DNA from 3 places in the Brevibacillus jepli genome. Region 3 is predicted to be linked to each of the others. Evidence: predicted binding sites of a transcription regulator. Region 3 holds the regulator's gene; each other region holds the start of a gene.
What was found. The regulator Rex, encoded in region 3, represses fermentation and respiration genes when NADH is low (regulators of the CRP and FNR family bind a similar motif). The targets are predictions, from matches to a motif close to TTGTGAAATATTTCACAA.
Positions count from the first base shown of each region.

Region 1 (10,904 bases), on a different contig from region 3:
TGAACCGGCCAAAAACAAGCAGTCTGTTTGATGAATATCCGTCCAGGGAACGGTAGAGCCTCGGTCAATCCCCAAGCTTCGATTCAATCCTGCCGCAGCGGAGGACATGCAGAAGCGACCATTGTAGTCGATATAGCGGGTTTGCAAGGCGACCCGGGCAAATTTACCCGTGAGATAGCATTTTTCGTTGGTCATGGAAACGCCAGAGTAAACAGACAAGGTATCTTTGCCATAGTTGTGCTGCAATTCCTTGAACTTGGAAACGATCAAGTCAAGTGCTTCCTCCCATGACGCTTCCCGAAATCCTTCCGCTGTACCTTTTAATGATGCGTCTGTTCGAATCAAAGGCCGCTGTATCCGATCCGGATGGTTCACCTGCTGATAAGCTGTCACCCCTTTTGGGCACATCTTACCCAGATTGACAGGGAAATCGTACCGTGGCTCCACTCCGATAATCTTGTTCGTCGTTGTATCTACACGCAGGTTCATCCCGCATTGCATGCCACAGTAGCAGCAGTGCGTGCTCACCAATTTCTCGTTTGGATGAATCTTGTTTTCAATGTCTTTAAAAAATTTATCCTTTGGCATGTTGATTGGCCTCCCTGGCATTGATCTCGTGCGTAGGAACTCCTGTAAAGCGGAACATCCGGTATTTTCTGCGGCACGGCAAGCAGAGTTCAGCCAAGTGGAATCCTTCTTCCATTTGAAAAGCCATTTCGTTTTTACCCAATACATTGATTACATCTGCCGATTGTTCCGCAGAAACAAATTCATTGCTGCACACTTTGCACTTTTTCATTTCCTGCTCGCCGTAGTGTTCACGATAATTACGAGCAAACACACTCATAGGACGGAACGGTATGTGAGCCAGTTTTCCGAATGGCAGATAAATCAAGGTCACAATCACTGCGAATTGGTGAGTGACTGATATGACCGGGTGCCCAAAGCCCCCTAAGAACATGTTGCTTACAGTTAACATCAAGCCTGTTATGCTGATAAACAGTAGCAAGTACAAAGGCAAGAAGTCGTAGACAAAGGATTGTTCAGCCCGTGCCTGCATGTTTTTGTGTCTGCGATACAAAGCCATGACTGCTCCGCTGATGACCATAAAAGCAGTAATGTTCAGCGCATTGTAAAAGAGAAAGGCAACCCAGCCATCTGCTTTTACAGTCAAAACATCCAAACCCATGAATACAACCTGATAGAAGCCATTGTCCGTCATCGTGAAATACATCCAGCCAAACACTAACGGAAAGGTGACGAATGCGGCTAGGATACATCCCCATCCCAGTAAAATGTGCTGTGTCCAGCGGTACCATCCCCGATTCCAAATAAAGCGATAGATGGCCAGATGATCCACCGTTGTATTTGCCGTGCTTTTACGAAAGAGAAGTCGTAGCCCTTTTTTTAAAATCACATTCGTTGGCGGGCGATCTGCCCAGGCAGAGAATCGGTAGAGGAAACCTCCAATAAAGACAAGAGTTCCCACCATATAGCCGTAAAGCGCCAAGTCAATATGCGTGAAAAAACGTGTTCCCACGTAACTTAAGACGAACAAGCAAGCAATGATGATAAAAGCACGCTTCGCCACCTTGGAAGCAAATATATAGTTCATACAACACCCTCCCTGCTGCTGCTCATTTTTTTCCTTTCGTTCGAGACTATTGTAGCAATGGCTCGTAACCCGGGTTGTGATATACCTCACACCACTGCCACAATCATGACTATTTTCCCTTTCCAAACCATCGAATTCGGATGATATAATGAGTTACCTTTTATCCTTGTTATAAGGGAGGACCCACATGACCGGAAATGGCACTACGTTTGTGGAGCAGATTTCTTCCGATTTTGTGAATAGCCTTGAAACGTTTTCTGTTAGGAAGAGCTTTGCTCCCGGAGCCGTCCTGTTCTTGGATGGTGAAAGCGCCGATCAGCTATTTTTAATTTCGTCGGGCCAAATCAAGCTCACAAAAAACACAAACGATGGAAAAGAACTGACCCTGCAAGTATTTGGTGCAGGAGAGCTAGTCGGCGTCTCTGGACTCTTCGAACAGGAATTGATGTACACCTCGACAGGCACCATGTTGATGGAAGGTGAGATATGGATCATCCCGCGACAAGCGTTGGAAAAAATGCTCATCAAAAACGGACAATTTTGCGTAGACTTCCTGCGCTGGATGGGCTTGATGAACAGGCGGATGCAGTCCAAATTCCGTGATTTGCTACTCAATGGCAAAATCGGCGCCCTGTATTCAACGCTCATCCGCATGAGTAACACGTACGGCAAGCCACACCCCGACGGAATTCTCATCGACCTTTCCCTTACCAATCGTGATTTGGCGCAATTCATTGGCCTGACACGAGAAAGTGTTAACCGGATGCTGTCCGATCTGAAAAAACAGGACACCATCGATCTGCTCCCCCACGGGCATATTTTGATTAAGGACCTTGCCTATTTAAAAGAAGCGATTTATTGTGATGACTGTCCTCCTGATATTTGCCAAATGTGAGCGATCTCTTCATACTTTTCTACATGAAAAAAGTCCTGGACTTGTCCGTCCAAGACTTTTTTTCATTATTGATTCAAGCTTCTTTATCCATGTTTTTGCTCCGCAAGCTCGCTGAACATGCCAGCATAGTACTCGACGTCTCCTGCATCGTCCAGAATCGCGCTGATTGTTAACCATTGGAGATATTGATCTCCATTCTTTCGACGATTCCAGATTTCGCCTTGCCAATAGCCATTTTTCTTGATTGAATCCCACATCTTTTGATAGAAGTCCGCATCCTGCCTTCCCGATTTCAAAATGCTGGGAGTCTTGCCGATCACCTCATTCATCTCGTAACCGGTCACTTTCGTAAAAGCATGGTTCGCACTTTTAATGACGCCACGCGTATCTGTAATCAGTATCGCTTCACCCGTGTTTTCCATTATGGTGGCGGCGAGCTGCAACTTCTCTTGATAAAACATCCACATCACCAAGATCAAGCTTGCCAGTGCAAACTGAGACAACGCCATGAAACCGATCGCGTAATGACCCGTCAGATTAAACAGCATCGTTAATATCAACGGCGGGAAAAATCCTCCCAATCCACCCATGGCAGATACGATCCCGTTCACAATCCCCGCTTGTCGCGAGAAATACATCGGCACTAATTTGAACACGGCACCGTTACCGATTCCGACACATGTCGCCACCAGCAAGCAACCTACTGTATACATCACAATCGTTGGCGAAAACGATAAGACAATTCCAGACAAGGCGAGCCCGGCAAACACAATCATCAATGCCTTGAAAGGGTTCCACTTATCTCCGAGCCAGCCTCCCACTGGTCTCGCCAGTGTCGCCAAAAGAATGAACCCTGCTGTTCGCATCCCCGCATCTACTTTATCCAACTGGAAATGGCTCACTAAAAAATTCGGGAGATACACGGTGAAAGCGACGAAGCAGCCAAACGTAATAAAGTAGAACAAACTGATTAACCACAGCTTCTCGTTTTTGTAGACACTCTTTATTTGCTGACCAAGAGGAGTCACTACCTTTGGTTCATTTTTATCCCCCATCAAGAAGGTAAGCACAGCGAATCCCGCGAGCAATAACATGAACATCTGTACAGTCGTGGCCCATCCAAACGATTTGGCGAGAACTGGCGCAGCAAAAGTTGTGATCGCTGTACCAATATTCCCCATACCGTAGATTCCGTTTATAGAACCATGCTTCTCTTTCGGATAGTATTTCGGTAAAGAAGTGACACCAACGGAAAACACCGCTCCGCCTATCCCTAAAAACAGCCCGCCTATTAACAAATCGGTATAAGTGGTCGCCTGGCTAATATAAAAAACAGGAGCTAGCAGCAAGAGAAAGCTAATGCTAAATAATATTCTCGCGCCAAATCGGTTACTCCAATATCCAACAGGGATTCTGAGCAACGATCCAAGAAGCACCGGAATCGCTGTCACCCACGCCACTTCACTTGCACTCATGGGTACGGTTTCTTTAATAAAAGGCATGAGCGATGACAGAATGACCCATACCATGAAACCGACCGTAAGACTCAACGTCTGTAACGGCAACTGCCATTTTCGTACCATAACAACACCCCTCACTTGGGAATCATCTTCATTCACAATGATAAGAGGCAATGTTCGTTTTCGTTGTGATTTTAATCACAGCTCCTTCCAGTTAATCCGCTTATAATCAAAGCGAAATCTTGGATAGAAGGAGTGGATCATACATGTTTTGTTATCAATGTGAACAGACTCCATCCGGTGGTTGTAAGATCATCGGCGTTTGCGGAAAGAATGAAGAGCTTGCGAGTATTCAGGATACGATTATTTTTGCTTTAAAAGGAATTGCCGCTTATGCAACACATGCAAGGCAACTGGGGTATATCGATCCTGAAGTGGATGGAATTACTCAGGAAGCTCTCTATTTTACACTGACGAATGTGAATTTTAACTTGGATGAACATTTGCAGATGGCGATGAAAGTAGGAAGTGCCGCAATAAAAGTCATGGAGCTTTTGGATAGAGCCCATACGGATCATTTCGGAATCCCGCAGCCAATCACAGTCTCGCAAAATAAAATAGAAGGAAAATGCATCGTTGTAACGGGGCACAATCTGTTTGCTCTCGAAGAGCTGTTAAAACAGACAGAAGGCAAAGGAATCAATGTGTACACGCATTCCGAGATGCTGCCTGCGCATGGCTATCCAGAACTGAAAAAATATCCACATTTGAAGGGAAACATCGGGAAAGCATGGTACGATCAACGTCAATTGTTTGAGCAATTCCCAGGCGCCATACTGGCTACAACAAACTGTGTGATGCCCATTCGTGGCAGCTACGCCGATCGTTTCTTTTCGTATGATATAACTGGCTTGGAAAATGTAACGAAAATTGTAGATAACGACTTCTCGCCGCTCATTGAAAGAGCATTGTCTCTTCCTGAGGTTTCTATCGAATCGGAACTGACATTGACGACAGGATATCATCACAAAACGGTGCTCGGAATCGCCCCTGAAATTATTCAGGCTGTAAAAGAAGGAAAGATCAAACGCTTCTTCGTCATCGCTGGTTGCGACGCTCCTGGCAAGGGAGGCGAGTATTACCGTGAATTGGCTACATCCTTACCGCCAGAAACAGTCATTCTTACTACCTCCTGTGGAAAATTCCGTTTCAACGATGTAGATTTCGGCACCGTGCCAGGTACCGACATCCCAAGATATATCGATTTGGGACAGTGCAATAACTCGGTTTCTACCATTACGATTGCGGCTGCTTTAGCCGATGCCTTCGAATGTGAAGTGAACGAGCTGCCGGTAAGTATCGTCCTTTCCTGGTTTGAACAAAAAGCGGTAGCGATCTTGCTCGGTCTGTTTAGCCTGGGGATACAAGATATCCGAATCGGCCCGAAATTGCCTGAGTTCATTCAGCCCGGTGTTCTGCAAGTACTGCAAGACTTGTTCCATATTCAGTTGATTGGGGATGCCCAAGAGGATATGAAGCAAATGCTAGGAGTCACGCAATAGGCAAAATAGAAAAAACGGCTGTCAAAAGGTCAGGTCTAAGACCAGCCAATGACAGCCGTTTTTCATTCGCATCTCTTATGTTTGGTTCGCTCGTGATCTCGAAGCTGTTCAAGGCTTCTCATTTTCTTTCTTCAGGTTTTGAAAAACTGATCCATTTTCCTGTGTGTGCGTCGACAACTCCTTTGTCTCCGCTGAGGCGGTAAACAAGCCGCGGTTTTGGTTCCTCTACCTCGTTAAAGTCTTTATCCGGTAGCAGGTAGTAGAGTTCGAGCGATTTTTTCACGGCTTGCTCCGTTTTTTTCGCAAATGCCAAGTCTACTCTCTGCATGTTATTGTCGAGAATCACAGGATAGGGAAGCTCGTCATCCCCTATATGACTGCTGCCTGAGTACGGGTTGACAGATACTTCAAATCTTGCGTTCTCAATCAGAAGACCATTTTTCAACCATCCAAAATGCACTTTATAGTCCCGCCAATTCGTCTCCTTCCCCCTCAGACCTCCATCATACGGCTGTGGATCAAGCATATAAATATCTGCCAGCTGATCACGGAGCGTCGTTTGCAGGAGATGGATTGCGCCTGCCTCCGCTTGCTCACGGGTAAAAGCTCCGTCTTTCTGACTCCCCGCCTTTGGAGCTGAAGCAGGGGGTAATTCCTTCAAAATCTTGATCGGTTGCTTTGGTTTCGCCACCGCCCCTTTGCCATCGATCATCACGCCTGAGATCGCATCTACCATTTGCGGATCGGTTGGTAGGTAATCGTAGACCAACTTGTATTTCTCCTCATGATCTCCACTGGAAAAACTCTTATAATACATGGTTGGCTCCGTTTTTTGTTCCAACAGCTCGCGCGCTTCTTTTTCCGATATGATTTGGCTTGCGTCAGGCAACTCCCCCTCATACCATAATCGATTGAATCGCAGAATCTTTCCGTCTCCTCGCACGGTTACAGCGATCGAATTGTCCTTAAAAGGAATACCATTCTCAACTCTCTGAAATTTAAAAGAGTACGTTTCTGGATTGTTGCTCTTGTAATCGTCTTCTTCTAGCAATGTTAGCTTCGCTCGTTCCTCTGGAGGAATGACTTTTGTGAGAAACTGCATTACTCCCTCAAGAGCGATTTGCTGTCTATTCGTTGTAGCAGGGCTAGGGGCTTCGCTGTCGTTGCCATGATATTGATATCTCAACAGATTCCCTGAGACAGGATGAATGACATACATGATACTTGATTGATCTGATTTGTTCCAATTAAGGGACCATCCCGCATAGGGTATATAGTCTTCATACGGTTCGTAGTATTTTCCATGGCTATACTCATAACCTTCGGGGATAGTCACCCATTTCTTGGCGTATTCAATAGCTTCTTGTTCTGAAAGAATCTTTTCTGATTTTTGCTCAGCCGCCTGTACCAGTGTACTCCCAGTTGCGATATTGCCAAGTACAAGTAAGGATGAAAGCAAGAGAATCGATAATCGTTTCCAAATTCCTTTTCTACTATTTTGCTTCATACACATGTTCCTCCTCCATCTGTTCCCGATTGATTTCATCGGATCATTGTGGATTTGATCACACTAATGTTTTTCCATTCTTTGTTAACTCTATATCAATATACATAATTTGTAAAAGGAAAAGAAATAGATGAAACGAAAAAAGAGACGGTTTCCCGCCTCTTCTTCTATTACTACCATTCCGTTTCCGTTTTGTGTTCAATTACGTGTATGACTTTTGGTTCAACTTCTTTCATCATTTGTTTCAGTAAATCATCGCTGATCTTTACTTCATTTTTTCCATCTTGAAGTTGTCGTTCAGACTGTGTTTTTGCAATCACATCAATCACTTGTTGTTTCGAGACATTTTTCGTTGCTGCAATCTCGACAACATTTTTCCCTTTGGCAAGTTCTTCTTTTAACTCTGTCGGGCTCATTTTTAGTAAAGCAAACAGTTTTTCATCGTTTAAGAAGTAATCAGCAGTATGATCAGGTTTTCCATTTAATGAGAAATAACCTTCTACTCCAGTGTTAGATGGTTCAAAATCTACCGGAGAAAGACTAATTGTATTCCCCTGAACAAATACCTGGTAGCCCTCTCCTTCTGATCCCTTCTTGGTGTAATTCAAGATAAATGTTTTTTGATTGGGATTATCCATTTGCTCCATGGCAACCTCGTAATCTTTGATGTTGCCGTACAATTTATCAATAAGCTGATCTACCTTCGCCTTGATTTCCTTATCGGTTAAAGAAATGAGCGGCTTCTCCTTAGGCTCCCAATTCTCTTGCGTCAGGTCTTGAATCTCATCCGTAATACCGTTTGTATGAAGGGTAATCTTTTTGCCGGTTCCCCCTTTTTCCTGCAGAACGATGCTTAGTTGGACCTTTTTGGTTGAATCTTTGGGGTCTCCCAGGTAGCTTGCATCGATAATCTCAAACGATTTTGTTTCGGGAATTGCGCTGTACAGCTTCTCAAGTGTTGCTTTGCCAACCTCATCCAGCTTGACTTGTTCAGAAGTCATTGGTGCTCGAGTGAGCATGTCAATCACAACAGGGGCCGCAAATGCTGCAGTTGGAATCAAAATCGCAGCAGCAACTAATCCACCAATTAATCGTTTTTTCATGGTTATTTCGCTCCTTTTTCGTTGCAAATAGTGTGTATAGGATTGTTCGATACGTTTGGAGAGAGCCGCTGGGCACTCCATCGTTTCTGCCTCTTCGTGCAGATGTTCACGGATTTTGCGTTCAATAGTCATTGATCTTTTCCATCCTTTCCAGGGGGAGATTCCCTAAGCTTTTTCGAAGAGCCTGGAGGGCAGCATGATATCTGGACTTGACTGTTCCCAGCGGAATATCGAGCAAGTTCGCAATTTCCTCAAGAGTATAGTCGTGAAAAAAGCGGAAGATAATCACTGCCCGCTGTTTGTCGGTCAGTTTTCGTATGGACTGCGATATTATTTGGTTCGTCCCATCCAACGCAGTATGCTGATCCCAATAAGACTCTTCCTGAGAGAAGGCACGGATGCGATCAAAAATTCGGAATCTCCTCCAGCTCTTGACCCGAAATCGCTGCACTTGACGGATTACCAAGCCATGCAGCCAGAACTGGAAAGGACGGTCCGTATCGTAATTAGCTAGTGAAGTCCACATTTGCATATAGATCTCATTCATGACATCTTCCCGATCCTGCTGATGATCCACCAGAAAGGAGACGGTCCGATAGACGTCCTGAAAGGTGGCATCATACATCGTATGAAACGCCTGTTGATCACCCTCTTTCATTTTTATAAGTAATTGGTACATCTCTTCACTTTGCATTCAGAGGGCCCTCCTGAGTAAGCAGCTTACACACTATATTGCCTCTCTATCGGAAAAAGGTTCGGTTCTCTTCTTATTTTTTTTCAAACGGTTGATTGTATTAGGGTCTCTTGCTCGTCCCACACAGGGAGGTTCATGGCATATTTATGTCGAAATCTAAAAATTACAATAATCACCAGGTTAATGGAAGCGGCAAAGTCAGTTCGGAAAATTTCGAGTAGGAGCGTGTAAAATGAATATAAAAGAAAAGTTGCTATTCATAAAAGAAAATGGCTACCAAGCACCATCCGATACATTTCAATTCGTATTAGAAATGATAAATGAAATTGGTTCTTTGGATGCCCAATTACGTGATGACCTCATTTATACAACCTTATCACATTGGATTCCTGGTCAATCTCTAACCGCAAATGAACTGGAACAACTGATACCAATCATTCTCGATAATAACCATTTGCTTTTTAAGCTTGGTGAAACAAATACAGACTCCGTCTTTACCCGCTCTTTCTCCATGCTAGTCATACCTCTCCTCCTCATGAGGCATAGAGAATCACCCTTTCTCTCCAGAGAGAATATCCATGAGATAAAAGAGAAAGTATTTGACTGCGTACGAGGAGAGCGAGATTATCGCGGATATGATGAAGAAAAAGGCTGGGCTCATGCCATAGCCCATGCAGCGGATGCATTAGACGATTTAGCTCAATGTTCCGAGCTGGACAAAGATGACCTCATAACCATCCTCGATTTGGTTTACGAAAAGATGACCATAACCGATCGAATTTACTCCGATGGGGAAGATGAGAGAATGGTAACAGCCATCATTAGTATTTTGAATAGAAAAATTCTTAGCCACACTTATGTAGAACAATGGATTCAAAGTTTTGGTGATGCAAAGATGAGTTCAGAATTTCTTCCTGCCTTTAAACAAAAAAAGAATACGAAGAACTTTTTGAAGAGCTTGTACTTTCGGGTGAAATTTTACAAAGTAGATGCCGATCTCTGCCCAACCATCGAGCAGACATTATATAAAATAGAAAAAGTATACTATTCCTGATATCGTAATGAAACGAATACAAAAACAAAAAAGAAGCGGTTCTCCAGCCGCTTCTTCATCATTTCCTCATCTCATATACTAATCATTTAATCCCTTTCCATCGAGAATTTGCTGCACACATTTTTCAACCCTTGACTCACGAGTTTTGGATTGTTTAGGTGCTGAAAAATGAAGAATGTAGGCTCTTTGCCGTCCCGGCGTCAATGCTTCAAAAGCAGTTTTCAAGGCAGGGATTTCATTTAATTTATTTTGAAATTCTTCTGGGATGATATATTCTTCATGCTTTTTAAAGTCCACTTCCAAGCCGGCTTTTTCAACTTCAATGGCTTCCTGAATATAGGCCTTTATCATGGATTCCATTTCAACTATTTCTTCAATATTGGTGAACCGAATCTGACGCGCCGCCTGTACATTCTCCGTTTGTTGGATGAGAATCCCGTGTGGGTCCTTTAACAAGGCGCCTTTTTGAAACAGAAGCGCACAATATTCTTTAAATCCATGTATTAAAACGATATTTTTTTTCTCAAACGTGTAACAAGGATGCATCCACTTAAAATCTTCGGTCAGATCACAGTCAAGAACAATATTTCTCAGCTTCTCGTATTCAGCCTTCCACGTTTTCGCTTTACTTAAAAATTCATCAACTTTAGGATTCATTCTACTGGTTGTCATCAAAGAACACCCCTCTTCTACTTGGTGTCATGTCAATTTATAGTTTTGACATCATGGTATTTGTATTATTCTATCATCATGTATACAGGCTCCTTCTTTTCATGAATAAGCTCTATCAAAGTGAGGGTGATTGTTATGGATATCTATAAAAAGTGGGCTTGCCAAAAAATGATCGAATCGTCACAAAGCAATATATGGGAAGGACATTGGGCGTGTGCGGTTATCGCCTTGACTAATCTCTTGGAAGAAAAACTTGTACCTGCCAAGTTGGAAGATTTGATTCATAAAAATCTTGTCAAAATTGTAGAAGAACATGCAAACGAAGAGCAGTATCGGGAAAAC
Region 1 is NZ_JBFEFW010000015.1:29,195-40,098, reverse strand. Features, by position in the region: gene AB1L17_RS17365 (molybdopterin oxidoreductase family protein) at 1-588, opposite strand, end outside; gene AB1L17_RS17360 (hypothetical protein) at 575-1,615, opposite strand; gene AB1L17_RS17355 (Crp/Fnr family transcriptional regulator) at 1,803-2,510, shown strand; gene AB1L17_RS17350 (nitrate/nitrite transporter) at 2,594-4,093, opposite strand; gene hcp (hydroxylamine reductase) at 4,237-5,532, shown strand; gene AB1L17_RS17340 (YcdB/YcdC domain-containing protein) at 5,651-7,039, opposite strand; gene AB1L17_RS17335 (hypothetical protein) at 7,213-8,274, opposite strand; gene AB1L17_RS17330 (sigma-70 family RNA polymerase sigma factor) at 8,264-8,836, opposite strand; gene AB1L17_RS17325 (DUF2785 domain-containing protein) at 9,069-9,890, shown strand; gene AB1L17_RS17320 (YdeI/OmpD-associated family protein) at 9,969-10,562, opposite strand; gene AB1L17_RS17315 (hypothetical protein) at 10,698-10,904, shown strand, end outside.
Region 1: hcp (hydroxylamine reductase) is a predicted target of Rex. The motif match lies at 4,157-4,174, and genes of this name have one in related genera.

Region 2 (10,904 bases), on a different contig from region 3:
GGTGCATATAAAATGGATACGTCCCGAGCTGACGGACTTGACACCCAATCGCTTCAATTTCCGCGAATGCTCCTGGCAACAAGACGTCGTCCATCTTTTGCTCAATGTCGATGACAAAATAATAGCTTCCGAGTGCTTTTTTCGTCGGACGTGATTCGATGCGGGACAAGTTGACTTTCCTCCAAGCAAAAGCAGCCAGCACTTGGTACAAAGCTCCCGGGAAATCTTCCGGTAGTGTGACCAGTATCGTCGTCTTCTCCTTGCGAGAAACCGGAAGATCAAGCGCTTCCTGACCGACAAGAACAAAGCGCGTGTAGTTATTCGAATAATCTTGAATTTGTTCACGCGCAAACTCCAATGGATAAATCTCTACATTTAATCGAGTACCAACAGCAGCCCAAGGCTCTTCGGGATGCTCACTCACCATTTTTGCAGCCAATGCCGTGCTGTTTACCGTTTCGATCGCTGCGTCTGGCAGATTCTCACGCAAAAAGTTATGGCTTTGGGCAATCGCCTGTGGATGTGACAACACTCTCGTAATGGCTGACAACGGCAGTGGTTGCTCCCTTTTTGCCACCAGCAAGTTTTGCGTAATGGGTAGTGCGAGCTCCGCCAGGATGGGCAGATCTACTTCATGAATGAGCCAATCCAGCGTTGAATTGACCGTTCCTTCAATGGAGTTTTCCATCGGTACGACACCGTATGCCACTTCATTTTTGGAAACAGCGTCTAGTACTTCAATAATACTTGGGTACGGAACGAGAGAAAGCTTTTGTCCGAGCGACAATATCCTCGCTGCTTCTTCGGTAAACGTTCCACGTGGTCCTAGAAAAGCAAGTTTCTTCTCCATGGCTACTCCTATCCACTATGCTCTATCTCTGATGGATTTCTACCTGTACGCCATTTTCGTCCGGTTGCAGGATCATCACGCGGTACGAGATGTCGTGCCCTTTCATCACTCTGTCCACAAATGCACGCAGCTTCGCTAATTCTTCATCCGAAGAGAAAAAGCAGAGGATCGTCGGTCCAGCGCCACTTAAAGCAGCACCGAGTGCCCCGTGTTCAGTCGCTTTGTCCAGGATTTCATTCAAGCCAGGTACAAGCTTTGCTCGATACGGCTGATGCAGCCGATCAGACATTGCCCGTCCCATCAGGTCTAGTCTGCCTTGTGCCAGTGCAGCAACTAGCAAACTACTATGACCCACATTATATACAACATCCTCTTTGCTGTACACCTGCGGCAGGACGTTCCTCGCTTTTTCTGTGGACAACATGAATTCCGGGATAACGACGAGCGTCTGCAATCCTGCCGGTGCAGAAAAACGTACATAAGGGATAGGCTCCCCAGGCACATCAGGCATCGTCGCTACCATAATCCCGCCAAACATCGAGGCTCCCGCATTGTCAGGATGCCCCTCCAAGCGCGTTGCCTTCTCAAACAATTGTTCACGGGTAAATGGCTCGCCAGCCAGATGATTGGCTGCGACGAGTGCACCCACAATGGCAGCCGCACTGCTCCCCAACCCTCGCGTCAGGGGAGCTTCACTCGAGGCACGGATTGCAAGCTCAGGAATGGCAAGACCTGCATCTTGAAACAAACCGGCTGCCACCTTATACAAAAGATTATTTTTATCAGTTGGGGTTCCTTGCAGCTCCTTGCCAATCATCTCTACTGTCGTTTGATCACTGATTTCCATTTCTACGACAGAGTACAGCTGGAAGGCCATTCCCAGAGCATCGAAGCCCGGTCCCAAATTCGCTGTCGTTGCCGGAATGGTTACTTTTACATGTAATCCGTTCATGATAGAAATTCTCTCCCACTTTGACGGACCAGCTCCATCACAGCTTCATGTGTCGCTGGTACTGAACGCGGCTCCTCGCCCACCAGCTTCAGAGCGATGTTTGGATCTTTTAGTCCATTTCCAGTCAGTACGCAAACGATCTGGCTGCCCGTTTGAAGCTTGCCTGCCTTATGCAGCTTGATAATCCCTGCAAGCGATGCCGCGGAGGCAGGCTCACAAAACACACCTTCACTCTTGGCCAGCAAATGATACGCATGCAAAATCTCTTCGTCCGTTACACTATCTACGAGACCGTTTGATTTCGAGATGGCATTCAAAGCCCCGTCTTTGCTAGCTGGATTGCCAATGCGGATGGCAGTCGCAATCGTCTCGGGATTGGCTACAGGCTCGCCATGAACCAGCGGAGCCGCTCCTGCTGCCTGGAATCCGTACATCTGAGGCAACCGACTTGATTTTTTGGCTGCGTAATATTCCTCGAATCCCTTCCAGTAAGCCGTAATGTTTCCTGCATTACCAACCGGAATGGCCAATATGTCCGGTGCGTCCGACAACGCATCGCACACTTCGAATGCAGCTGTCTTCTGTCCTTCGATGCGATAAGGATTCACGGAATTCACGAGTGTAATCGGCTCTTTTGCTGTAATTTCGCGAACGATATTCAGCGCTTCATCAAAATTACCGTCAATCGCAATGACTTCCGCGCCATAAGCAATCGCCTGTGCCAGCTTGCCCAGTGCAATATTGCCATTCGGGATCAAGACGATGCATCGCAATCCAGAACGTGCAGCATACGCTGCAGCTGCTGCTGATGTATTCCCGGTGGAAGCGCACATGATCGTTGTACTTCCCTCTTCGACTGCTTTGGCTACAGCCATGACCATGCCTCTATCTTTGAAAGACCCTGTCGGATTGAGACCCTCGTATTTGACGTACAGCTCTACACCCAATTGCTTGGATAAATTTGGAGCATGGATTAACGGTGTATTTCCTTCATGCAAGCTAATCAATGGCGTCTTTTCAGTGACCGGGAGAAATTCCCGGTAGCGTGCAAGGATACCAGACTGTCGATCAGAACCCATTATTTGTCTCCCCCTTCTACACGGTAGCAGCTTTGTACGGTTGATACGATATCCATCTGCTCCATGTAAGCGAGTACTCCATCCATGTCACTCTTTGAGGACAAGTGCGTAATCATGATGATCTCTGCTTCACGTCCGTTGTTGTATGGTTGTTGAATGACTTGCTCGAGGGAAATATTTTTGTCAGCCAACAGCTGTGTAATTTGAGCCAGAACACCGCGTTTGTCCGCTACCACGATACGCAGGAAGTACTTGGATAGCTTTTCACTGTCATCCTTCAGTACTTTTTCCTTGTAGGGAGCAACCATGCCGCGTCCGTTCACTCCAAGCTTTCTATTTTTTACGACGGTGACCAAGTCAGAAACTACGGCTGTGGCAGTCGGCAGTTCACCTGCGCCCGGCCCGTAAAACATCGTTTCACCTACGGCTTCCCCATGTACGTACACGGCATTAAAAACGCCATTTACGGAAGCGAGTGGATGTGATTTCGGCACCAGAGTCGGCTGAACGCTTACCTCAATCGCTTCTTCGTCACGACGAGCCAGACCGAGAAGCTTGATTTCATAGCCCAGTTGCTTGCCATACGCGATATCTTCCTTGCTCACGGAGCTGATGCCTTTTACATCCACATCTTCGAGCTTCATCGGTACACGGAAGCCCAGCGTTGCCAGAATCGCCATTTTGCGGGCAGCATCAAAGCCTTCTACATCGGAGGTAGGGTCTTGCTCTGCGTATCCCAATGCTTGCGCTTCTTTCAATACCTCGCTGTACTCGGCGCCCTCCTGACTCATTTTAGTCAAGATATAATTGGTCGTACCGTTGACGATTCCCATCATTTTCGCAATGCGATCAGAGGAGAACCCTTCCACTAACGCACGCAAAATCGGGATTCCACCTGCCACGCTTGCTTCGTAGAAAACATCACAGCCCTTTTCTTGCGCTTTTTCTAAAATTTCGGCTCCATGCAAAGCCATCAAATCTTTGTTGGCTGTCACTACGTGCTTGCCGCGTTCCAATGCTGCCAAAATGTATTCCTTTGCAGGGTTGATTCCGCCGATCACTTCTACGATCACTTCAATTTCGGGATCGTCCAAAAGCTTAGCCGGATCTGTGGTCAGCGCGCCTTCCACGAACGAAATATTGCGAGCCTTTTCCGCATCCTGAACAAGAATTCGCGAAATCTCAATCGCTAGCCCAGTTTGCTTTTGCAAATCTTCCTGATGTGCTTGAATAATGCGAACCACACCCGTCCCGACTGTCCCAAAACCCATTAACCCCAACTTAATGCTCTGCTTCTCCATCGTCTCTCTCCCCTGCCTTTTCTTTCCTTATTTTTTGCTTAGCCTCTACCGACGATCATTGCTTTGCGGACTCCTGGTATCAGTTGCAAGCTGTCCAAAAACTCCGTACTGGATACGCGAAGATTAGCCATATCGACTGACATCGATATAGTAGCAATCCCTTGGAGCGGTATCGTCTGATTGATGGTTAATACGTTTCCACCTTGATCTGCCACATATGTGAGAACTTTGGACAAGTAACCCGACATGTGATCCAAAGAGAAAGTAAACGTCATAATTTTTTCGCTCATCATCGCATTGAACGGAAAAATGCCATCCTTGTACTTATAAAAAGCACTACGGCTCAATCCCACCCGTTCAACCGCTTCGTTCACGGTATCCACTTCGCCGGATTCCAGCATCTTCTTGGCTTCAATCGTCTTGGCGATCGATTCTGGCAGGATGTCAGATCGAATCAAGTAGAATTTTTCTTCCTTTTTCATGCGTTGTGTCCTCCTGAGAAAAACAGTTGTTTCTTCATAGAGGACATTATAACGGAAAGTACGTAATGTGACAATCCTTGGTCGTCAACTTTTTTCATGGGATCATATTTGGTTTACTTTGATTTACATGAGGGAGAGCTTCTTCGCGCACAATAATGCTATTCGTTTGAGGAGGTGAAAGAAAAATGGCCGGACGAGGAAAGTCAGATAAATCGGAGCGCCGTAATAATCACCCAGCAGGTAAACCAAGCAGTCTTGAGCAGTTTGGCAATGACATGCGGGGCAAAAAAATGGCACAGTCTCCAAACGTGATTGAAGACCCTAGCGGAAACGGATAAATCAACACAAAAAACCCGGGACACGATGATCCCGGGTTTACCTGATTCGATTAGTATGCCAAAGAGGACAGACCGTTGATATGAGTCAAATAACGAACGTTACTTGCTTCTTTCATCAAGGTTGCAGGCAAGCCTTTCAACTTTAGCTGGCTTGCACCGATTGTTCCGATTGCATCTTTACGGCCCAGGCTGCCCAATGTACCGGAGAATACCGGTTTGAAGGTATCCATTTTGGTGCCGTTGAAGTGTGCGAAGAGATTGTGACCCACTACTTCACCCATTTGCCATGCCAATTGCGCTGTCGGCGGGAATGGACGGCCTTCTGGTCCCATTACTACTGCACTGTCACCTGCGAGGAATACGTCAGGGTGAGAAGTGGATTGAAGGAATTCTGTAACCGTTGCACGTCCGCGGTTTACTTCCACGCCGCACTCAGCTACTACGCGATTTCCTTGTACGCCACCTGTCCATACCATCGTTTTTGTTTCGATGGTAGCGCCATCTTTCAGGCAAACAGTGGTTTCTTTCATTTCTGTTACAGGTACGCCTGTCAGGAACTGAACGCCGCGTTTTTCCAAGCTCGTTTTCGCACGCTCAACCAGGTCAGGAGCAAAGCCCGCCAAAATAGATGGGCCAGCTTCTACACAGTAGATGGATACATCAGCGAAATCTACGCCGTGTTTGTGGCACAAATCTGGCAGCATATCTGACAATTCACCAACAAGCTCGATCCCTGTCAGACCGCCACCACCAACGACGAAGGTCGCATCTGCTTTGTTTTTGCTCGTTTTGTATTCAATCACGCGCTCTTCAAGGTGAGCACGCAGACGATTTGCTTCCTCTACAGACTTCAGTGTGAAGCTGTACTCTTGCAGGCCTGGGATTCCGAAGAATGCGGTTTCACTACCCAGCGCAATTACAAGCGCATCGTATTTAATGGACTCTCCGCTCGCCAGCGTTACACGTTGGGATTCAAGACCAATATTTTCTACCGTATCTACTACGAGGTTAATATCTTTGCCACGCAGCAATCTTTCCAGAGGGAGCGCCACGTTTTGTTCAGACAGATTTCCTACTGCCAAGCGGTGCAGCTCCGTAATGATTTGGTGAGTAGGAAAACGGTTTACCACCGTGATCGACGCTTCTTCAGCCGTCATGTATTTACGTGCAGTCAATGCGCTGAGCAAACCGCCATAACCGCCGCCTAGAATCAGAATTTGCTTCGCCATGCCCAATCCTCCGTCCTTCTCTTCCATTCAGTAATGAATATACTAGCGTTTTTGTTGTTGACGTTCTGCTGTTACTTCCAAGAATGCTTGTGCGAAACGCAATGTTTTTTGTACTTGCGGATCTTTGAGCATTTTGAGAATGCCGAACAATCCAATAGTAGACTCCTCTACGTGAACACGGTCATTGGCTTCAATGGCTGCTTGTGCGATACCTTTGGCTTTATCAGAGATCGGTTTTACGAACTCTTCCATTCCGCCTTTGATATCGTCGATCAACACATGATCGTTAGCTACGGTTTGTACCAAATCGTACGTTTTGGTCAAAAGGGTTGTCATTTCAGCCAGCTTAGGCAGGTTCGCCACCAATACGTTAAGCGACTCTTGAATCTCTGGTTTCATCAACTGATCGAGTACATCTTGTTGCTGCGCTGGTGCCAATGTTGCTGTGCTTGCTACTTCAGCAGCAGCTTGAGCTTGTTGCGTAGTTGTTTGAGACATAAAAAAACGTCCTCCTTTGCTTTGGAATAGAGGCCTTTATTTCTCGATGCCTGTTCATACGAGTTACGGCCGCTATTCTTCCCGAGAATCCGGTGATCGAACTTATTTGTAACTTTTTTCACAAAGTAAAGTAGACAACGGATTTGAATGAATGATAAGTGCATGATTTCACAAGTACTTATTCAGGAAAGCGTACACAACAAATCCACTAAGTGAACAGGCTCGATTCAGAACTCTATGTACTCTACTATATACCTTCTTCACAGGAACATCAAAGGAAAAAAACCGCTTCCTTAAGAAGAAGCGGTAGTTGAGAGCTTTTTATAGTAATCTTTGATCAGCTGATGATGCTTTTCGTTAATATCCGTATAAATTAATTCGATCATGCTTTGCTTGTCTTGAAACGATTTTTCCACGATTTTCGCCATCATGACGATCTCTTGCGCTTGCTTGGGAATCTTGAATGACAAATGGAGAAAATCACCTTTTGATACATAGCCATCTGTTCCCAAGACGAGACGGGTAGGAGAGAACTTCAGTAATACTGCCTCTCCCTTTTCTTCAATTGGCCTGGCTCCCATCACCTTATAAGGAACTTGGATGCCGAGATCCGGGGAAATGAGCTCCGTCTTACGTTGTATGATTTCTACCCCGACACTAATCGGAATCATCGCCAATAGCTTGATCGGCCACAGCGTTTGCTCCGAGACTACTTCCAGATCCACCGTGTTCACTGCCGCATCTGTTTCCCAGCGAACACGCACGGTTGATCCGAGCAGCTCTGCTTTTGTATCAGCCTTCATCTCGCAGGAAACGACGAGATAACCACCCTTTACATGTTCGACCATAGCTTGAACGGGCGTTTTCACTTGTTTGGAGATGATCAGCGGTAGCGTAGCACCGCGTTGGAGTCGTTTATCCGTCATAAACGGAATAAGTGATGGGACATCAATCATGGTTTTCGTCACTCCACAAAGTCAAACTCTAATTTGCCGATCCGGACGGTATCCCCGTCTTTTGCTCCTAGCTTGCGCAGAGCGTCATCCACACCCATGCTGCGCATTTGTCTTGCAAAACGCTGTGCTGCATCATAGCTGTTGAGATTCGTCATTCGTACGAGCTTCTCGATCTTATCGCCGCTAATGACAAACACTTCGTTATCACGCGTAATCTCGAATGGCTCTGGTTCTTTTTCTGCTCGGAACACAACGCGCTCTTCCACTTCCACAACTTCCTCGACTGCCGGCTTGTCTGGAATCGTCGCCAATGTATCCCCGATTGCATACATCAATTCTTGTACACCTTGACGAGTTGCAGCAGAAATCTCGTACACCTTCACGTCTGGAGCCTTTTCTTTGAAAATGCGCAGATTTTCCTCTGCTTCTGGCAGCTCCATTTTGTTCGCTACGACAATTTGCGGACGATCTTCGAGCTTCAGGTTATACATGGTCAGCTCTCGGTTGATCTGCAAATAATCCTCATATGGATCGCGTCCATCTACCGCTGCCATGTCAATCACGTGGACAATCAAACGAGTACGCTCTGCGTGACGCAGGAACTGATGACCAAGACCTACGCCTTCATGCGCTCCTTCAATCAGTCCTGGCAAGTCAGCCATAACGAAGCTTTGTTCACCCAGGTCCACAACACCCAGATTCGGTGTCAGTGTCGTAAAGTGGTACGCAGCGATTTTTGGCTTCGCCGCTGTTACACTGGACAACAACGTGGATTTGCCCACACTCGGATAGCCAACCAATCCCACATCGGCAATGAGCTTGAGCTCCATGACAATGTAACGCTCTTGACCTGGCTCTCCATTCTCCGAGATGTGTGGGGCTGGATTCGACGAGTTGGCAAAACGAGTATTACCTCGGCCGCCTCGGCCGCCTTTTGCGATCACGGCACGTTGACCATGCTCCACGAGATCGGCAATCACTTCTTTGGTGTCATCGTCAATGACAGTTGTTCCCGGCGGTACGCGAACGACCATATCTTCCGCACCTGCTCCGTGCTGAGATTTGTTGCGTCCATGCTCTCCGCGAGGGCCTTTGAAATGTCGTTGATATCGGAAGTCTACCAGCGTGCGAAGTCCTTCATCTACAACGAAAACGACATCTCCACCTTTACCGCCATCTCCACCTGCTGGACCACCCAGCGGTACGTACTTTTCCCGGCGAAAGGAGACGGCTCCGTTACCACCGTCCCCGCCTTTTACATATACTTTTACCTGATCGACAAACATGGTGTCACCTCTTTCATTCCACGAATGGGACCACCAGATTCAGGACCCATTCATCTTCCGTATGTATCCACTCGGTGACCTCCACCGTACTCTGTTCGCTTTTACGTATCAGTTTTTCCAATTCTTCCATTCCGGATGCACGAAGCACTCCGGCCAGGTCAAAACGAAAATGAACGCCACACTCATCCATCTGCAAGCTTACCTGCATGCTGGCTGGTTCGTACCCGCTTTGGTCTACATGATCGTTCACTGTGCATAATATCTCTGACACCAGCTGAAACAAGTCTTGCTCGTCCAATACTATTCGCGTGAGATCCACATGATTGCACACGTCTACTTCTAAAAGCAATTCCTTGTTCAGTGCGTTAAATGTCAAGAAGAAGACGGACAACAAGGAGCTATTCAAACGGGCCACCATCGATTCCTGCATCGCCATCTGAGCGATGCGCTTCAAATGTGCCTCTCCTTGTTCAGTACGGTTCAAATGCAAATAGCCGAGCAGAACCTGAACATGGTTCAACCAGTCATGACGCTGCCTGTTCAGAACGGTCAGCAACTGGTCTGTCTGATGCGTAAACAGCCTCCGCTCGTCCCCCATTACATTCACCCAAGTCGATAAGAATATCTTTCCCGTCTATTGTACCATAAAAAAACCTCTTTCGAGGCAAAATCATAGAAGAGCGACCGCGTTTTCATGGAAGTTTTTATGCGCTCCGGAATTTCATAAATTCCTACTCGTAAAAAAGAGCCAGACAAAAAGAAAACCCAGCTACATGGCTGGGTTTTTCTTTACAAATATTTATGCTTCAGAAGCTACTGGCTCGATCACAACTTGTTTGCGATCACGGCCCAGACGCTTGAAACGAACAACACCATCTGCAGTTGCAAACAGAGTGTCGTCTCCGCCCTTCATTACGTTCGCTCCTGGGTAAATCTTCGTTCCACGTTGACGAACGAGAATGTTACCAGCAGTAACGAATTGCCCGTCGCCACGTTTCACACCCAGACGCTTGGAAATGGAATCGCGACCGTTCTTTGTGGAACCTACCCCTTTTTTCGATGCGAAAAACTGAAGGTCCAAATTAAACAGCATGTTCATATCAGACACCTCCCTGCCATTTATCATCACTAACTTTTACGTATTTGCCGTAATTCGCCTCAACTGACAAAAGAGAAATCACCATGCTCTCTGCCAAAAGCTGTTGTTTCTCGTGTGCAGCCTCATCATCCGAAGAAGAAAGGCTCCACTTCAAGAACCCACCGCCTTCTTGTGCGACATCAGCTACAGGAGTGATGCCGGTCAAAGGTTGAATGGCGTTTAATATACCAAAGCTGATGCCTGATACAGCAGAACAAACGATGTCTGCCCCATAGGCACCCGCATTGGCATGTCCGGAAATACTAATTTCATGGATACCGTGCGACCCACGTCTCACGATCACTTCAATCATAACAAGTCACCAATTAAGCGTTGATCTTTTCGATCACAACTTTGGTGAATGGTTGACGGTGACCTTGCTTGCGACGGTAGTTTTTCTTGGCTTTGTATTTGTACACGATGATCTTTGCAGATTTACCGTGTTTTTCTACTTTACCAGTTACCGTTGCACCAGCTACTGTAGGAGCTCCTGCAGTAACTTTGCCGTCTTTGCTTACGAAGAGAACTTTGTCAAAAGTAACAACGTCTCCTTCGTTGCCAGCCAATTTCTCGATGAAGAGAACTGCTCCCTCTTCAACTTTGTATTGCTTTCCACCGGTTTCGATAATTGCGTACACTGTGTGCACCTCCTATACTCAGACTCGCCTTTACAGGTGCGTCGACGAGCGACGGCTTATGTACCTGATTCGTGCGGTTACAGTATGCACGAGGCATATCTGCATGACAACCATTAGGTTATCATAGCTACAATAGCCCAGTCAAGTTATTTCGATC
Region 2 is NZ_JBFEFW010000004.1:213,478-224,381, forward strand. Features, by position in the region: gene pheA (prephenate dehydratase) at 1-850, opposite strand, end outside; gene thrB (homoserine kinase) at 873-1,802, opposite strand; gene thrC (threonine synthase) at 1,799-2,881, opposite strand; gene AB1L17_RS06585 (homoserine dehydrogenase) at 2,881-4,182, opposite strand; gene AB1L17_RS06590 (ACT domain-containing protein) at 4,221-4,664, opposite strand; gene AB1L17_RS06595 (hypothetical protein) at 4,850-5,002, shown strand; gene AB1L17_RS06600 (NAD(P)/FAD-dependent oxidoreductase) at 5,053-6,231, opposite strand; gene AB1L17_RS06605 (helical membrane plugin domain-containing protein) at 6,274-6,729, opposite strand; gene AB1L17_RS06610 (PilZ domain-containing protein) at 7,023-7,685, opposite strand; gene obgE (GTPase ObgE) at 7,694-8,971, opposite strand; gene AB1L17_RS06620 (Spo0B C-terminal domain-containing protein) at 8,985-9,569, opposite strand; gene rpmA (50S ribosomal protein L27) at 9,771-10,064, opposite strand; gene AB1L17_RS06630 (ribosomal-processing cysteine protease Prp) at 10,072-10,422, opposite strand; gene rplU (50S ribosomal protein L21) at 10,436-10,747, opposite strand; ribosomal protein L21 leader region at 10,758-10,836, opposite strand; gene AB1L17_RS06640 (Rne/Rng family ribonuclease) at 10,894-10,904, opposite strand, start outside.
Region 2: AB1L17_RS06605 (helical membrane plugin domain-containing protein) is a predicted target of Rex. The motif match lies at 6,836-6,853, and genes of this name have one in related genera.

Region 3 (10,904 bases):
GCTGGTACCGCTACTGGATCGTTGTTCACGCCTTTGTGCAGAATGGCAGCCAGCTTTAATTCCTCAAACAAATTCAAATTGTTGTTACTTGCGGAGCTATCGGTACCCAGCGATACGCTTACGCCTTTTGCCAACATTTTCGGAACCGGTGCAACTCCGCTTGCCAGCTTCAGGTTACTCACAACGTTATGAGAAACTCTCACATTGTATTTTGCCAAAATGTCGATTTCTTCATCCGTTAGGTGAACAGCGTGTGCGACAAGGGTTGGGCGGTTGAACATCCCCAGCTTTTCCAAATGAGCGACTGGACGCAGCCCGTAGTCTTTTTCGTTTTGTCCTACTTCCCAAGCCGTTTCAGACATATGAATATGCAGTGGCAAGGACAGCTCGTCCGCTTTTTCGATAATTTGGGTAATGAATTCAGGCGAGCATGTGTACGGAGCATGTGGTGCCATCATTACCGTAATGCGGCCGTCTGCCTGATTGTGCCATTCTTTTGCAAAAAGTGTCGCGTCTTTCAGCTTTGTTTGGCGCTCTTCTTCGGAGCACAGTCCGATCATGCCTCGGCAAAGACGAGCGCGCATGCCAGCTGCATCTACTTCCTTCGCCACGACATCCATATGATCATACATATCCACAAACGTCGTGGTACCCGTACGAATCATTTCAATGAGAGACAGTTGCGTTCCCCATTTTACTGTGTCACCCGTAAACTGTGCCTCCAATGGCCACATTTTGTCTTCGAGCCATTGCTGCAGCGGCAAATCATCTGCATATCCGCGTAGGAGGGACATCCCCGCATGGCCATGCGTATTAATTAATCCTGGAAGAATGTAGTCCCCTTTTTGATCGATGACTTCATCGTAGCCTGCTTCCGACAGGTCCTCTGGAGTTGGTCCTACGTACGTAATCTTGTTGCCTTCGAATGCTACGGCACCATCGTAAATGACTTCATTCGTATCGTTAACGGTAATGACTGTTGCGTGAATAAGGATCGTCTTTTTCATTGAATACACTCCGTTCTTTACGTCAAGTAGTAGGCCAAGCTTTGCAGGTTGGACGTCACATCCGCATAATGAATGCGAACATCTTTGCCTGCGCGAATAGTCGTAGGGGCAAAATTCAGGATTCCCTTGATACCCGCTTGAGTCAACTGATCACATACGGATTGCGCTGCTGGTGCAGGTACGGTGATAATCGCCAGCTTGATTTGCTGCTTGACGACCGTTTCTTCCAGCTCTGATAAGGGCTGGATCGGGATACCCGCAACCTCTTTGCCCTGTTTCTCAGGATTACTGTCAAAGATGGCCGCAATCCGCATGTTATCTTTCAAATAAGCGTTGTAGTTACTAATGGCATGGCCCAAATGTCCAGCTCCGACCAAAGCTACACGGATTTCATCCGTTAATTTAAGGATTTGACGTATTTTTTCCACCAGGTAATCGACATCATAGCCAATTCCTTTTTTTCCAAAATCACCGAATGCTGCAAGATCTTTTCTGATTTGGGCAGGATTCACATCAAGATTCTTGCCCATCTGTTGGGAGGAAACGGTGGTCACCTCTACTTGCTGCAAATAACTGAGGTAACGCAAATAAATTGGCAAACGACGGACGACCGCTTCTGAAATCTTTTCGTGTTTAGCCACGTTCGGTCTTCCCCCCTAATTCTTTTGCTTCAAAATCCGATATTCTTTTCCATTAGACAAAATGGTAATGGAACCGTCGTGACTGGTAACGTATGTCTCGGCCCATGACTCACCCAAGCGCTCCATGACTTCCGTCTGTCCGTCTTTCATTTTATCCCGCGATCTGCCTGTCTGGATAATGGCGACCTGTGGATCAACTCCAGTGAGAAAGGGTTGTGAAGAGCCTTGATTACTCCCCTGGCCACCTACCTTTAGCACTTCAGCCTTCAGCTTGTCTTTTTGGCGTTCCAGCAGCCGCTCTTCTGCCTTTTCGTTCACGGCGCTCGTAAATAAAAACCGTAGCTCACCGTGCATCAGACGAAACACGAGGGAATTGTTCTGGGGCGACAAAAATAACGGCTCATCCGGTAGCAAAACTTCCATCGAGACCCCGTGGTCAAGAGTGAGTACTTGTCCTTGCTCTGCTTCCATCTGCTTTTGATTGGGACGAAGCAACACGACATGGCGTATCGATGGTGCGATCAGCTTGGGCACAATAACGGTATCCACGTATACTTGCTGGCTTAAAGAAGCGTAACCTCCCATGTGCTCCGGCTGATCGTTCGTCAACACCACATAATCGAGTCGCGTAATCTTGAACTCTGCCAAACGAGCTAAGAGAACGGGCCAATCTTCTACTGTACCCGTATCAATCAGCATCGTTCTGCCACCTGGCATTCTCAAGAGCGTGCTCTCCCCATGCGGAAGTGCCAAGTAGGTGATAATGAGACCCGAAAATTCCTGTTCTGTCTCCGTTTCAAACGGGTCATCTATCTTCACTGCTGCCTCTTGCAAATGGCTGTCAATCGAGCATGCGCAAAGGAAAACGGCGCTTAACACCACGAGCCACCAACGCCACGCTTTTTTCCATAACATTTATTTTATCACCTTAATCCCTATGAGACTATTGCTTTCATTTTATGAATCTGACAGGGATTGCATACTAAGGAATGGCTCTATGCGCTCTCGCAGCGTAGGCCACGGACCACTTTCGATCTGAAAAGGCGGTAGGGATTGAAGGAACGATCGCCCATATCGGGATTCGACGACACGTGTGTCGAGAACGACCACTACCCCACGATCCAAATGATGACGAATTAATCGTCCCACACCTTGCTTGAATTGCAGGACTGCCTGCGGAAGAGACAAGGACATAAATGCGTTTTTCCCTTCAGCCTTCAAGAGATCAGCTCGACCTTGGTACACAGGATGATTCGGTGGTGTAAACGGAAGGCGTACAATGACTAAACTACTCAGCCATTCTCCTTGAATATCAACACCCTCCCAGAAGCTGCTCGTCCCCAGCAGGACACTTCTCTCCATGCTCCGGAACAACCTCACCAGCTTGCTCCGATTGTTGCTATCGATTCCGTGACCGAACAACGTATACGGATCAGGTGCCTCTGCTAGCCGCTCCTTCATTGCTTGGTAAACGAGCCTAAGCATCGAGTGAGACGTAAACAGGATGAGCGTCCGTCCTTTCGAGGCCAGTACAACATCTACGCACCCCTGAATAACCGCCTCCAGATAGGTGTGATCACCTTCTTTGCCCGGTGCTGGAAAATCAGAAGGAATCAACAGCAGCCCCTGCTCTTCGTAATGAAACGGTGAAGGGAGAGACAAGGTTCGCACTCGTTCCTCCGGTAATTGATCGAGACCGAACAGATTCTTGATATAGGAGAAGCTGTTTTTAACCGTCAATGTGGCTGACGTTAATATCAAGCTCCGCTTCTGGCCGAATAGTGGATCTGCCAATGAGTCGGCAACCTTCAAGAGCGCTGCTGACAAATGAACCTGCTTACGCGCTGTGCGGGACTCAACTTCCATCCAATACACATACTCCGCATCTTGTTCCAGCAAAAAGAAGTGGAGCAGCTCCATGGCGTTTTGACAATCCTTTACGAGCCCGAATAAATCTGTCAGCAGACTTCGTACGGAAAAAGGAGGCTTTTCTTCTTGTGGAGCCGTTCGCAACAGCTGCTCTAGGCTCGCGGCGTACACCGTCATACCCTCAATCAGCTTTTTGGTCACTTTGCGGATTCTCTCTTGTTTGCCTACAAACGATTCGATCCGATAACGAACTGTCTCACGTCCCGCATCCGTCGTTTCCTCTGCTCGCTCTGATGCCCATACATACAAGAGCTGCGTCCATTGCTGTGCTTTATCTCGCAAGGTAGCGGACTGTTTTCTCAGCTCAAGAAGCTTGGCTGCAACATCCTCTTGTACAGCAGGCATCCAGCTTTGCAATTCCTCTGTGAAGCGGGCAATGGCTCCACCTTCATCAACAGAAGCTCTGTCTAGCAAGAAAAGAAGCTGAGTGGTAGAAAATCGTTTGCCCAAATGCTGTGTCGCAGCATCCTCCAAATGATGGGCCTCATCGACGATCGCTACTTCATACGAAGGAAGAATTCTGTTTTCCGCTTGCAAGTCGCTAATGAAAAGAGCGTGATTGACAATAAGTACGTCAACATCTCTTGCCCGCTCCTTCGCCTGAAAATAGTAGCAGCGACTAAACCAGGGACAAGCCCGATTCAAACAGGAGCTCGTATCACTTTTCACCTGCTGCCACAGCAGCTGACCGCTTGGAGGCATACTCAGCTCTTCCACATCACCTGTGACGGTTTGTGTGAGCCACGTCAGCATCTGCCCTTTAACCAAACGCATTTCTTGGCTGCTGCCCTCTACAGGCTCGTCCAAGGCTTGTTCGAATTTACGCAAGCATAAGTAGTTCCCTCTGCCTTTTAAGGTGGAAGCAGTAAAGGAAAAGGGCAGTGACTCCTGCAACGTAGCGATTTCCTTCTGAAACAGCTGCTCCTGCAATTGAATGGTATTGGTACTGACCACTAGCTGCTGCTGGTTGTGATGAGCCCATATAATACCCGGCAAGAGATAGGCCAACGATTTTCCCGTACCTGTCCCTGCCTCTACGAGTAAATGAGCGCCATCCTCCATCGCCTCAAAAACAGCATGCATCATGGCTTCCTGCGCATCCCGACGCTGATACCCCGGCATTTTCGCCTGGATGTGTCCATCCTCACCCAAAACATCCTCGAGCTGATCAGCAAAAGCTTTGGTCACAGCAGCATCGACATGCGAACGTTTAAGAGACGCTGTTAATTTTTCTTCGTGCTTTCGAAGGGCCAACTGGCGATATATATCCCACATGTCAGATGAATCAGGGGTTGTTGGACTTCCATCCAGTTCAGGTAGCTCCATGAGCTTTTCCATTTCAATCTGGCGCAAAAGAACCTCGATGTCAGAGCGAAACGAAGAAACGAGCATTTGCAGCCTCTGGACTGTTACGAGCGGCATTTTCTTCAAAATGTCCAGCAAGTGAAGAAACAGCTGCGCAGTGGCCAGTGCATCGCTGTCTGCCTGATGGGGATTATCGTGCTCAATTTCCAGCTCAGATGCCAGTTCTCCAAGTCTGTAGCTATTTTGCATCGGCAAAAGAACCCGGGATAGCTCCACGGTATCGAACACGTAACCGTCAAACGCATAATAGCCCTGGCTCAGCAGGGCTTCTTGTAAAAATTGGAGATCAAAGCTTGCATTATGTGCAACAAAAGCTCGTCCATCCAATAAACGCAAGAAATCTGGAAACACTTCTTCTAACGAAGGAGCGTCTGCCACCATTTCATTGGTAATCCCTGTTAATTGGGTAATAAAAGGGGGAATATCCTGCCCCGGGTGAATCAGGGTTGAGAAGCTCTCGGTAATCTGCCCGTCATCGATTGCGACGGCACCAATCTGAATGATGCTGTCTCCCTGGCGTGGATGGCTTCCCGTCGTCTCAAAATCTACAACTAGTAATCGATTCAAACGTTGTCACCTCGTAACCTGGGCGGAAACTTCAATCCGCACCCATTCACATTCGGCAACGATGGGAAATATTCCTGCTCTCTTGTACACTTAAGGCTTTACGAGCTCACTGTGAATTTCTGAATCACCGAGCTTGCTTGCACACAATTGTAGATAGATGGGGATTTCCCATAACTGATCTGCGAATGGCAATGCCCGTTGAAAATATTGCTCAGCCAGGCGCCAATTTTCTTCTATAACTGCGATTCTGCCCAAATGATAATACCCTAATGATCGCACATATGGCTCAGCGTCCTCCAGGAAATACTTTGCCAAACGTTTTGCCTCTTGCGTATCCCCTAGCTTTTCATAGGCGGAAATCATCCCAGACTGTCCGAGGCGATTGTCTCGGTTTTTCTCCAGTATGCTGCGAAATGCACCGATGGCATCGTCCACTTTTCCGTCAAAGAGCAGCATCCAACCGTAGCTAAAGATGAAATCGTCATTTTCCGGAGCGAGACTGACCGCTTTTTTTACGAGCGTCAGTGCACGCTTGGTCCCAGCAATCAGCCATGTATTCCAGGCTAAGCCATGCCACGTCCAGCCTTCTTTTGGAGAACGTTCCGTTAAAAAGTGATAGCAAATCTGAGCCCGGTGGTAATTGCCCACAGTTTCGTATAAAGAGGCCATTTCTTGAAGGGTATCGCTGTCTAAATCGCGTGTTGGCAGCTGCAAGTTTTTCGGCGGGCTCCATTCCACTGTTTCGTCCATCGTATGCAATAATTTGGCAGCACGCAGCCAAAGCATTTGAGCTTCCCAATCGTGCTCGTTTTTTTCCAGATATGGTTCCAATTCGTCCAATGCTTCCTGCGCATCGCCATCCTTCAAATAGCACAGCGCAAGGTTGTATTTTGCTTCTTCCTGTTCTGGCTTTATTTCGAGAGATGTCTTAAAAGCCTGCGCCGCTTCCAGCCATTGTTCCTCTTCTGCTAATATACAGCCGACCGCATTGAAGCTGATGGCTACAATCTTTGGTGAGCTCGCTGTCCTGCCGAGAAGCCGGAACTCACGAAAGGCTAATTCTGTCTCTCCACATAACAACAGACTGTAGGCGTAGTACAAGCGTCCACTTTCCCAGTCTGGTGATTTTTGGACTAATTCTGCAAAGCACCTTTTGGCGTCCTGGAACATCCGCAAATGATAAAAGCCCTCACCACGGCGAAAAATCGGCTCGTACGGATTCGTTTCAGCGGCTAGCTCTTTCTTTTTTCCGTTTTCTGTTTTATTCGGCTCCTCAGCGTTTGATGTTTCAGCCGGAAGCTGCCCTTCCATTTCCTTGATGCGCCGAATCGCATTCGATAATTTTTCCTCGAACTGAAGCCACAAGTCAACAACGGTATCACTTACTTGACGCAAATGAAACAATTGGTCAGCGAGCTGGAGTCGCTCTTGTTCAGAGGCTCCCTGCCACTTCTCTTCGATCGTCTGTGCTTTATTGCGTAGTGTATGAAACCAGTCCTCGATTTTCACAAGAAAAGCCACCCCCTATGAGGCATGAGTACTTTCATTGTCTCACAAGGCAGGTGGCTCTATGCAGGATTGACAGATCGCTTACAGAATAGTCGCGTGTACTTCTTCTGCAATCAATTCCTTGATCTGATTTTTTTCATCCATAATGGCGACACGCGGCTTGTAGGTTCTCGCCTCTTCATCTGACATCATCGCATAGGCAATAATGATGACGATGTCCCCCTCTTGAACAAGACGAGCAGCTGCTCCGTTCAAGCAAATCACGCCACTGCCTGGCGCGCCTTCGATGACGTATGTTTCCAGGCGTGCGCCATTGTTGTTATTGACGATTTGTACTTTTTCGTTTGGCAAAATATCCAGTGCATCCAACAAGTTTTTGTCGATGGTAATGCTGCCCACATAGTTCAGATTTGCTTCTGTTACGGTTGCGCGATGGATTTTTGCTTTCATCATGATGCGGAACACAAAGAATTCCTCCCTTTTCTCTACTTGATTGATGTAATCGTATTGTCGATCAGGCGTGTTTTGCCAAAACGAACAGCTAACGCGATGATGATCGTCTGACCTGCCGTTTCCTGCTCAACTGGTGTAAGCGCTGGATAGCTCAAAATTTCTACATAATCAATATCAGCCAGCGGCTTCTCGGAAATCATTTGCTTCATACGATCTTGGATTTCAGAGAGAGCCCTGCCTTCTTTCAACCATTCTTCTGCTTGCTTCAGGCTCTGTGATAGCACTAATGCTTGTGCTCGCTCATCAGCTGACAGGTAGACATTCCGGGAGCTCATCGCCAGTCCATCCGCTTCTCGCACAATTGGGCATGGGACGATTTGTACTGGCATCGACAAGTCGTAAACCATTTGGGATACAACCGCTACCTGCTGGGCATCCTTTTGTCCGAAAAAGGCGTAATCGGGCTGAACAATTTGAAACAATTTATTGACGACTGTCGATACACCATCAAAATGACCTGGACGAGAAGCTCCGCATAATGGAGTCGTCACATTTGCCACGGAAATATTCGTCAGCATCGGCTTTGGATACATTTCGCTGACTTCTGGAGTAAACAGGAGGTCCACTCCAGCTTCTTCGGCCATTTTGCTATCCCGTTCAATATCACGCGGATAACGTTCGAAGTCCTCATTCGGGCCAAATTGAAGCGGGTTCACGAAAATGCTCATGACGACCAAATCGCATACTTCCCGAGCTGCTTTCACTAGACTAAGATGACCTTCATGCAGAAACCCCATGGTTGGTACCATTCCGATCGTTTTTCCTTGACGACGTGCTTCCTTTATATGAACGCGCATCTCTTCGATTGTAGCGACTTGCTGCATTATCGTTTGCATCATGACTGCTTCACTCCTTCCCCGTACAATTCCTTAATGGTTTCTTCTGAGGCATGGAAGACATGTTCAGGTCCCGGGAAGCTTCTCGCTTCGACCTCTTTGTTATACGTAACAATGGCTTCACGGATCGTTTCACCAATGTTCGCGTAGCGCTTGACGAATTTCGGTGTGATATCAGACGCGTAGCCGACCAGATCATGAAATACCAATACTTGTCCATCACAAGTCGCGCCCGCTCCGATTCCAATAACCGCGATGTCCAGCTTGGAGGCGATCATGCCCGCGACTTCTTCTGGAACACATTCCAAAACAATGGCGAATGCACCTGCTTCTTGAATAGCTAGTGCTTCCTCCAACAGTTTTTTGGCTGCCTCTAGATCCCGTCCCTGTACTTTGTAACCGCCTAATTGATGGACGGATTGCGGGGTGAGCCCTATATGTCCAACGACAGGGATACCTGCTTGTACACAGCGCGTAATGATTGGGGTTAATTCACGGCCCCCCTCCATTTTGACCGCCTTGGCGAGACCTTCTTGCATTAGTCTGCCCGCGTTTTTCACCGCTTCCTCAACTGTTCCGTGATAGCTGAGAAATGGCAGGTCCGTTACGACAAACGCACGCTTGGCTCCTCTCGTTACTGCTTTTGTATGGTGAAGCATATCCTCCATGGTAACAGGAATAGTGGAGTCATAACCGAGTACGACCATTCCCAAAGAGTCACCAACCAGGATCATATCGGCTCCAGCCTCATCCACCAATTTGGCAGACGGATAATCATAGGCGGTCACCATCGTGATCGGTTTTCCCGCTTCTTTTTTGTTGCGGATACTCGAAGTCGTTACTGGTCTTTCGTTAGCTGCCATTTTCATTTCTCCTCTTTCGCATCAAGCCCGTGGATCGTGAGGAATAAAAAAACCTTCTCGCGTCAATCGGGAGAAGGTTGTCCATGTCAAAGAGACATCTTGCATTTAGCGGATTCCTTCTGTCTCGGTCCACACAGGCTCTGAGCAGATTTTTGTCCATATACATATTGCCTTTAAGATTACACGATACATGCAAAACTACTCCGGGAGTACCGTTCACGTACGTGATACAGCCTCCACCTTTGGAGTATAGCAAATGATTTAATCATTTGCACGATAATTGACATCAGCTGAGTAAACTTTGTGAATCTGTCCTGCCTGATCCTCTACCTTGAGTACGCCTTCTTCATCTAGGCCAACCGCACGACCTTCCAGCTGTTGTGAAATCGTCTGGAGTGTCACCCATTTGCCGATCGTGTAAGAATGATCCTCCCATTCTTTTTTTACACGCTCGAAGCCAGTCTGAAGGTAGTGCTCATACTCTTCTTCAAAATTGCGACATAGCCGCTGGATAAACGAAACACGCTTGAGTGGCTCACCTGATTCAATTCGAAGCGAAGTTGCAATACGTGACAGCTCGGATGGAAAATCAGCCTCGACACTGTTGGCATTCAGCCCAATTCCGATTACCAAATAATTGACGCGGTCTGACTCTGCATTCAGTTCTGTCAAAATCCCGCAAACTTTCTTGTCTCCGATAAAAATATCGTTCGGCCATTTTATTTTGACTGGCAATCCGGTCTCTTCCCGGATTGTTTTCGCTACGGAAACGGCCGTAAGCAACGTCATCTGCGGTGTCTTCGGCAACGGAATCGCAGGGCGGATAATCAAGCTCATCCAGATCCCCGTTCCTTTGGGAGAATGCCATGGTCGACCTAGTCTGCCTTTTCCGCCTGTTTGCAGCTCTGCCAACACAATCGTACCTTCAACAGCCCCTTTTGCTGCTGCTTCGTGTGCCAGCGGTTGTGTAGATACCACCTCGTCATAGGCGATGACATTTTGCCCAATCCGTTTCGTTTCCAGCCCCGCCATGATTTCTGCTGCTGACAAGCGATCAGGCGCAACCAGCAGGCGATACCCTGATTTGCGAACCGCCTCCACCTCGTAACCATCCCGGCGCAGCTCTTCGATATGCTTCCAAACTGCTGTTCTCGAGCAACCACATGTTTGGCTTAATTCTTCGCCAGAGATAAAACTGCCAGGCTGGTCACGGAACGCTTGAAGGATGACTTGTTTAATGTTCATCTTGTGCAACCTCTTTCTTTGCAACATCGAGTAGAGCTTCTGGTGTATTCGGTAAACCGTGCAGAGCCGTTTGTCTTAGCAAGGATTCCAAGACACGCATGATCCACTCGCCTGGCTTTTTCTGAATGGCAACCTGCAGATCAAGACCCGTGATTGCCAAATCCTTTATCGTTTTGACGGGCATTTTCTCGTATTGATCGACAAGCGCTTGCGATAAGTAAGATTGCTTCTCTTTCCACCAACACGCTTGTAGTAATATCGTAAGCTCGCTGCACATATCCCAGCCGACTTCTAACAACAATGGCCCCCACTCGACGGATTCTGGTACATCCCATTGTGGCCGTAGCCGCGTCAGTAGATCAACATAGCAGCAGATGGCTTCCGAATCGCGTTTGGACATTTTGAGGAACTGACATACTTCGCGTGATT
Region 3 is NZ_JBFEFW010000010.1:71,339-82,242, reverse strand. Features, by position in the region: gene AB1L17_RS12905 (amidohydrolase) at 1-1,007, opposite strand, end outside; gene AB1L17_RS12900 (redox-sensing transcriptional repressor Rex) at 1,025-1,648, opposite strand; gene AB1L17_RS12895 (ComEC/Rec2 family competence protein) at 1,664-2,563, opposite strand; gene dinG (ATP-dependent DNA helicase DinG, 3'-5' exoribonuclease type) at 2,606-5,509, opposite strand; gene AB1L17_RS12885 (tetratricopeptide repeat protein) at 5,600-7,018, opposite strand; gene panD (aspartate 1-decarboxylase) at 7,100-7,483, opposite strand; gene panC (pantoate--beta-alanine ligase) at 7,504-8,370, opposite strand; gene panB (3-methyl-2-oxobutanoate hydroxymethyltransferase) at 8,367-9,230, opposite strand; gene AB1L17_RS12865 (biotin--[acetyl-CoA-carboxylase] ligase) at 9,492-10,475, opposite strand; gene AB1L17_RS12860 (CCA tRNA nucleotidyltransferase) at 10,465-10,904, opposite strand, start outside.